2 regions of the Streptomyces sp. NPDC107765 genome follow, and region 2 is predicted to be linked to the other one. Evidence: riboswitches for the same ligand, from Rfam matches in the RefSeq annotation. Region 2 holds a riboswitch; the other holds the start of a gene.
What was found. Region 2 has a riboswitch for cobalamin ahead of metE (5-methyltetrahydropteroyltriglutamate--homocysteine S-methyltransferase). Riboswitches for the same ligand answer to the same signal wherever they lie in the genome.
Positions count from the first base shown of each region.

Region 1: another riboswitch for cobalamin. It lies ahead of cobN (cobaltochelatase subunit CobN); the one in region 2 lies ahead of metE (5-methyltetrahydropteroyltriglutamate--homocysteine S-methyltransferase).

Region 1 covers NZ_JBVKBL010000004.1:375,115-378,547, forward strand. Annotated here, with positions in the region: gene cobG (precorrin-3B synthase) at 1-1,280, opposite strand, end outside; cobalamin riboswitch at 1,496-1,623, shown strand; gene cobN (cobaltochelatase subunit CobN) at 1,661-3,433, shown strand, end outside.
Region 2 covers NZ_JBVKBL010000009.1:345,371-348,803, forward strand. Annotated here, with positions in the region: gene metE (5-methyltetrahydropteroyltriglutamate--homocysteine S-methyltransferase) at 1-1,159, opposite strand, end outside; cobalamin riboswitch at 1,310-1,535, opposite strand; gene ACZ7MX_RS23635 (SMI1/KNR4 family protein) at 1,852-2,385, shown strand; gene ACZ7MX_RS23640 (hypothetical protein) at 2,876-3,412, shown strand; gene ACZ7MX_RS23645 (hypothetical protein) at 3,386-3,433, opposite strand, start outside.

The DNA.
Region 1 (3,433 bases), on a different contig from region 2:
CCCGCCTCCGTCGCCAGTACGTCGATCCAGGTCCCGTGCGGGTGCCCGCAGCGGCGCTCGCAGCCGGACCAGTAGAGGGGGGCTGCCTCCGGTACGGCGGGTGCGGCGAGGCCCGGCGGCAGCGGCACGCCCGCCTCGACCGCCGCCGTCACGTCCGCGCGGACGTCCGTGCGGGACTTGGCGCAGCCCGGTCGGCCGGTGCAGGCGCCGATGCGGTGCCAGGGGGAGGACGGGTCGGTGACCAGGCCGGCGGCGGCCAGTTCGCGGAGGCGGGGCGCGGCCGCGGCGGCCGCCAGGCCGGGGACGACGATGCCGCGCCACGGCGTGAGGCGGAGTTCGCCGGATCCGTCGTCGGCCGCGAGGGACGCGAGCAGCCGCCACTGGGCCACCGACAGCCTGCCGAGCGGCGCCAGTACGGACAGCGCGCTGCGGCCGTCGCGGCCCTCGACGATGCCGGGGGCGGAGGAGTCCGCATGGCGGACCACCGGCTCGGCCACCCCCGCCCCGCCCGGTACGTACCGCGCCTCGATGCCCGCCGCCCGCAGTGCCTCCGCCACGTCCCGCACCGAGAGCGCGTGGCCGTCCGGGAGTTCGCGCACCCGCCAGGCGCCGGTGCCGCCGGCCGCCGCGGCGGTCAGGAAGGTCTCGGCGGCGGTCAGGGCCGCGCGCGGTGCGTCCGGGCCGGCGATCCGCAGCGCCGCCGGGTCGTCGCCGACCCGCAGCAGCGCCCCGCCGCCGGCCGCTCCGTCACCCGTGATGCCCGATTCTGCGACCAAGGTCACATCGCCGCCGAGCGCCGCCACATCGCCCCGCCCGTCGTCCAGGGCGAACAGGAAACGGCCGGACAGCGCGGTCGCGGAGTCGCTCGCGCACAGCAGCTCGTCCAGCCGGCGGGCCCACCGCCGCACGTCAGCAGGGGTGTTCCGGTCCAGCCCGGCCAGCGGGGAGGCGAGGATGTTGCGGATGCGTTCGTGGCGTTCGGACGGCAGCAGGCCGGCGTCGTGCAGCAGCTCGGCGAGGCGGCCGCCGCAGCCGTCCGGCAGGCCGCGCAGCTCGACGTTGCCGCGCGAGGTCAGGGACAGCCGGCCGTCACCGAGCAGGTCCGCGGCATCGGCCAGCGCATGGGCCTGATGGGCCGTCAAGTCCCCGGCGGGGATGCGTACTCGGGCGAGATGGCCGTCGGCGGCCGGATGCAGCCGCAGCGCTCCTGGGCAGGCGTCACCGCGGGCCCGCACGGGCGGTTCGGCCCGTCGGGGCCGTGGTGAGGGGGAGGGCGGCATGGCGGCGAGCATACCTACGACGGTGCGCGACCGATCCGGGGCGGATCCGGCCATGAAACGGACGAATCCGGCCACCACGGCACGGGTTACGGAGCCCCGCGTACCGGGCGTACCGAAAGCCCCGCCCGCGGTCGCTCGCCGCCCCCGCAAAGGCCCGCTTACCTCCGTCGCCCGCAGCCCTTACTATGCAGGTCGGCGGGTCGGCTGACCCGTCGGACGCCAGCGACGGCGCCGGGCCCTCGGGTCCGAGGGAGGAAGCCCGGTGAGAATCCGGCGCGGTCCCGCCACTGTGAACCCGGCCGGTGCCGGGTGAGTCAGGAACTCCCGCCGTCCTTACGACCACCCGGGGCGCGGACACCCCGAGGAAGGCCAGCGCTCGCATGCTGCATTCGTCCGGGGACCACCCCGCGGCCCCCCGAATCCTGCTGCTGTCGACCTCCGACACCGACCTGCTCAGTGCCCGCGCGGCCACCGGCCCGGTGGCGTACCGGCTCGCCAACCCCGCCCGCCTCGACGTCACCGGGCTGCCCGATCTGCTCGACGGCACCGACCTCGTCGTCGTCCGCCTCCTCGGCGGCATCCGCGCCTGGCAGGAGGGCCTCGACCTGCTGCTCGCCGAGGGCCAGCACCGGCCGGTGGTCGTCCTCACCGGCGAACAGGCCCCCGACGCCCAGCTCATGGAGCAGTCCACGGTCCCGGTCGGCATCGCCGCCGAGGCGCACGCCTACCTGGCGCACGGCGGCCCCGGCAACCTCGAACAGCTCGCCCGCTTCCTCTCCGACACCGTGCTGCTCACCGGCCACGGCTTCGAACCGCCCGTGCCCGCCCCGTCCTGGGGCCACCTGGAGCGCCCGGCCGCCGACGGCACCGGCCCGGTCGTGGCCGTGCTCTACTACCGCGCCCACCACATGAGCGGCAACACCGCCTTCGTGCACGAACTGTGCGCGCAGATCGAGACGGCCGGCGGCCGCCCGCTCCCGCTCTACGTCGCCTCGCTGCGCGCCCCCGAGCCCGAACTCATCGACGCGCTGCGGACCACCGACGCCATCGTCACCACCGTCCTCGCCGCCGGCGGCACCAAGCCGGCCGAGGCCGGCGCCGGCGGTGACGACGAGTCCTGGGACGCCGGCGCGCTGGCCGCCCTCGACGTGCCGATCCTCCAGGCGCTGTGCCTGACCGGGTCGCGCAGCGCCTGGGAGGAGAACGACGAGGGCCTCTCGCCGCTCGACGCCGCCTCGCAGATCGCCGTCCCCGAGTTCGACGGCCGGCTGATCACCGTCCCGTTCTCCTTCAAGGAGGTCGACGAGGACGGCCTCCCGGTCTACGTCGCCGACCCCGAGCGCGCCGCCCGGGTCGCCGGCATCGCCGTACGCCACGCCCGGCTGCGCCACCTCCCCAACGCCGACAAGCGCCTCGCGCTGGTGCTCTCCGCCTACCCCACCAAGCACTCCCGCATCGGCAACGCCGTCGGCCTGGACACCCCGGCCTCCGCCGTCGAACTGCTGCGGCGGCTGCGCGCGGACGGCTACGACTTCGGCGACGAGAGTGCCGAGCCCGTACCCGGCCTCGCATCCGGTGACGGCGACGAGCTGATCTACGCCCTCATCGAGGCCGGCGGCCACGACCAGGAGTGGCTCACCGAGGAGCAGCTGGCCCGCAACCCCGTCCGCATCCCGGCCGCCGACTACAAGCGCTGGTACGCCACGCTCCCGGAGGAGCTGCGCGCGTCGGTGGAGCAGCACTGGGGGCCGCCGCCGGGCGAGATGTTCGTGGACCGCACCCACAACCCCGACGGCGACATCGTGCTCGCCGCGCTGCGCCGCGGCAATCTGCTGGTCCTCATCCAGCCGCCGCGCGGCTTCGGTGAGAACCCGATCGCGATCTACCACGACCCCGATCTGCCGCCCTCCCACCACTACCTCGCCGCCTACCGCTGGATCGCCGCGTCCCGCGAGGACGGCGGCTTCGGCGCGGACGCCATGGTCCACCTGGGCAAGCACGGCAACCTGGAGTGGCTGCCCGGCAAGAACGCCGGCCTGTCCGCCGCCTGCGGCCCGGACGCCGCCCTCGGCGACCTCCCGCTCGTCTACCCCTTCCTGGTCAACGACCCCGGCGAGGGCACCCAGGCCAAGCGCCGGGTGCACGCCACCCTC
Region 2 (3,433 bases):
CCAGTTCGGCCGTGATGGTGTCGGTGCCCTGGGCGAGGCCCTTGGCGAGGATGACGATCTCGGTGGTCTTCTGCCGGGCGAAGGCCAGCCAGCGCCGGATCTGCGGCTCGATGTCGGGCTCGGCGGACGCGTCGAGAGGGACGTGGAGGAGGGAGCAGGAGGCGGCGACGTCGACCCGGTCGGCGAAACCGAGGAGGGTGCCGAGGGTGGACAGGGACTTCGCCAGGTCGCTGATCCAGATGTTGCGGCCGTTGACGACCCCGGCGATCAGCCGCTTGCCGGGCAGTCCGCCGACGGCGGCCAGGGCGTCCAGGTTGGCCGCGGCGGCCTCCGTGAAGTCCAGGGCCAGTCCTTCGACGGGGGCCTTGGCGAGCACGGGCAGGGCGTCGCCGAGGCGGTCGAAGTAGGAGGCGACCAGGAGCTTCGGGCGGTCGGGGAGGGCGCCGAGGTCGCGGTAGGCGCGGGAAGCGGCGCTCAGCTCGGCCGGGGTGCGGTCCTCGACCAGGACGGGCTCGTCCAGCTGCACCCACTCCGCGCCCGCCGCGCGCAGGTCCGCGAGGACCTCGGCGTACACCGGGAGCAGCCGGTCCAGGAGGGTGAGCGGGTCGAAACCGGCCGGGGCATCCGGGGCGGGTTTGGCGAGCAGCAGGTAGGTGACCGGGCCGACGAGGACGGGCCGGGCGGCGAGCCCCAGCGCCAGGGCTTCCCTCACTTCATTGACCTGCTTAGTCGAGTCTGCCGCGAGCACGGTGTCCGGGCCCAGCTCCGGCACGAGGTAGTGGTAGTTCGTGTCGAACCACTTCGTCATCTCCAGCGGCGCGCTGTCCTGGGTACCGCGGGCCATGGCGAAGTACCCATCGAGGGCGTCGGCGTCGACGGCGGCACGGTGCCGCGCGGGAATCGCGCCGACCATGACGCTGGTGTCGAGGACGTGGTCGTAGTAGGAGAAGTCACCGGTCGGGACCTCGTGGACGCCGGCGTCGGCCAGCTGCCGCCAGTTGGTGCGGCGGATGCCGACGGCGATCTGCTGGAGGGCGTCGGCGGTGACGCGGCCCTTCCAGTAGCCCTCGATCGCCTTCTTCAGTTCCCGGTTCGGCCCCTGCCGGGGGTAACCGTGGACGGTGGCCCGTACTGCCGCGGCTGCGGACTTGGCTGTCACGAAACTCTCCTTCGCGAGCTCTGGACGAGAGCGACCCCGGAGGGTGCGCAGACGCGAAGGGACGACAGACCGGACGAGCCACGACACGCGTGCCCGCCGGATATGTACGCCGACCCGCCCACGAGGTCACCGGGATCTCCGCGCACGGCCGTCCGCGCGCGGGCAGTGGCAGGTCTTCGGACTCACGGGCACGCCTCGTTCTTCTCCGAGGCACCTACTGGCCGTCGCTTCCCGGGCCCGTCGCTTCCAGGCCCAGTGCGAATGACGGCGGTCGTTCCCGCTCACCGCTGCGGGGCAGTCCCGGATTCCCACCGGGTTCCCTCTTACGACGCGTCTGCCTGGCGGGCAGGGCGAACCAGCTGCACGGTCAGCGTACACACCGGACCGAGGGGGCGAGCGACCGTGGGAGCACCGTCGCCCGCGCCGAGATGGCCTCAACTGCAGGAGGCAGTCGAGAAGGGCGAAATTAATTCAATACTCCGTCACCCCCGTTTACGACGGTTCGGAAAAGATCCCCAAGGGCGTGACCATCGAGGCACACGGCTCAAACGGATTCGCCTTCACGCAACACAAGAGCACCGGAATCAGCGGCCAGCACAACGTCGCCTTGATACCGAACAAGAAGAGAGGCACCTAACGGCACACAGCGACGGCGCGTAAGATCCCACCAGCACCCGGCACAAGGACACGCGATGACTGCTTCCCTCGAACTACTCGCGCACATCATCCCCCCACCCGCGCAGCCCCGAGACAAAGACTGGGACAGCGCAGAGCAAGCACTGGGCATCCAACTTCCCAGCGACTACAAGGAGCTCATCCACACGTACGGAGGCAGCAACTGGGACGACTACCTCTACGTCCTGGAGCCCGGCTGCCCCAACGACAACTACGACCTCATCGAATGGGAAGACCAGCAAACCGAAGCGCTCGACGGACTGTGGGAATTCGAGAAAAAGCCCACTGAACTCGAAGAAGAAGGAACCCGAGTCATCCCGTGGGCCACCACCGACCACGGCGAGTGCCTCTACTGGCTCGTCCGTCCCGGCCAGCACCCCGATGCATGGACCATCATGGTCAATGAGGCACGTGGTGAGCGCTGGGAACACTTCCCCCACACCTGCACTCAGTTCTTGGCCGCCGCCCTCAATGGTGACCTGCGCTCCGAAATTCTTTCCTCTCGATTTCCCCTCTCTGTCCACGAGTTCCGGCAACTTCAGGCGGTATAGCCCGGCAGTCGGCTCCCATGAGCGACCGGCCCGTATGACAGGAACCATTCGGTCCGGGTTGCCACCTGGCTTACGCCACGCTGCCCGGATCCGGGTCGTGCGCACATCCGAGCGTGGTGAGTGCCTGCCAAGGAAGCATGCTGTACTCACGACCTGGATTCGCTGGGTGGGGGAGGCGGTGACCCCCTCCGGTCTCAGCGGTTTCCTTGGGTGAGGAACCCACGCCCCACTAGCTCGCGCGCTGAGCAGTCGCCCAAATCGACGATGCACTGATGGAGCGCAGAGCGCTCTGCTGGGGCAAGGCCGATCCCTCGAGACCGGTTCCCCTCCGCCTGCGCGGAGCGGACTCGATGCACGTCCTGCCGGTCGAGCCGCTGGCGCTCGCGCTGGGCGAGGAGCGGGTGGTCGGCTCTGACCGCACCGTCAGCTTCAACTCGGTGCGCTACTCGACCCCGCCCGGCTACACCGGCGCCAGGGTCTGTGCCGGGTCGTGGGCGAGGAACTGTCGATCACGGCCCGCACCAAGTCCGGTGACCTGTCGGAGATCTGGCGTCACCAGTTGTCCACGCCTGGCGTCCCGCAGCTCATCGATGCGCACTACCCCGACCACCCCGACGGCCGCTCGGTCCATCAGCCCAGGCTGCGACCGCGCTCGGAGGCGGAGGTCGCGTTCGTGGGCATCGGCCCGGGAGCCGGGCGCTGGCTGAAGGAGGCCGCCCCCGCCGGAGCGTCTCGCATCCGCGCCAAGATGGCCCACGCCGTCGAGCTCGCCGCGGTCCTGGGCATCGACCGGGTCGACCAGGCCCTCAGGCTCGCGGCTGCGGCCGGGCGCTTCGCCGAGGACGACCTCTCCATCCTGGAGCACATCGCGGCCAGCGAGCCCGTCGGCCAAGTCGTCCGCGCGGACGAAGCCCTCTTCGTCCAGAACGGCACCATCGCCTGGCAAGCCCTGGGTCGACAGCAGACAGCGGCTGGGGAGTCGATGGCCGACTGGCCGCAGTCAGTCGCCGATGAACCACAGATATAGGTGCAGCCCGCGCTCGACGAC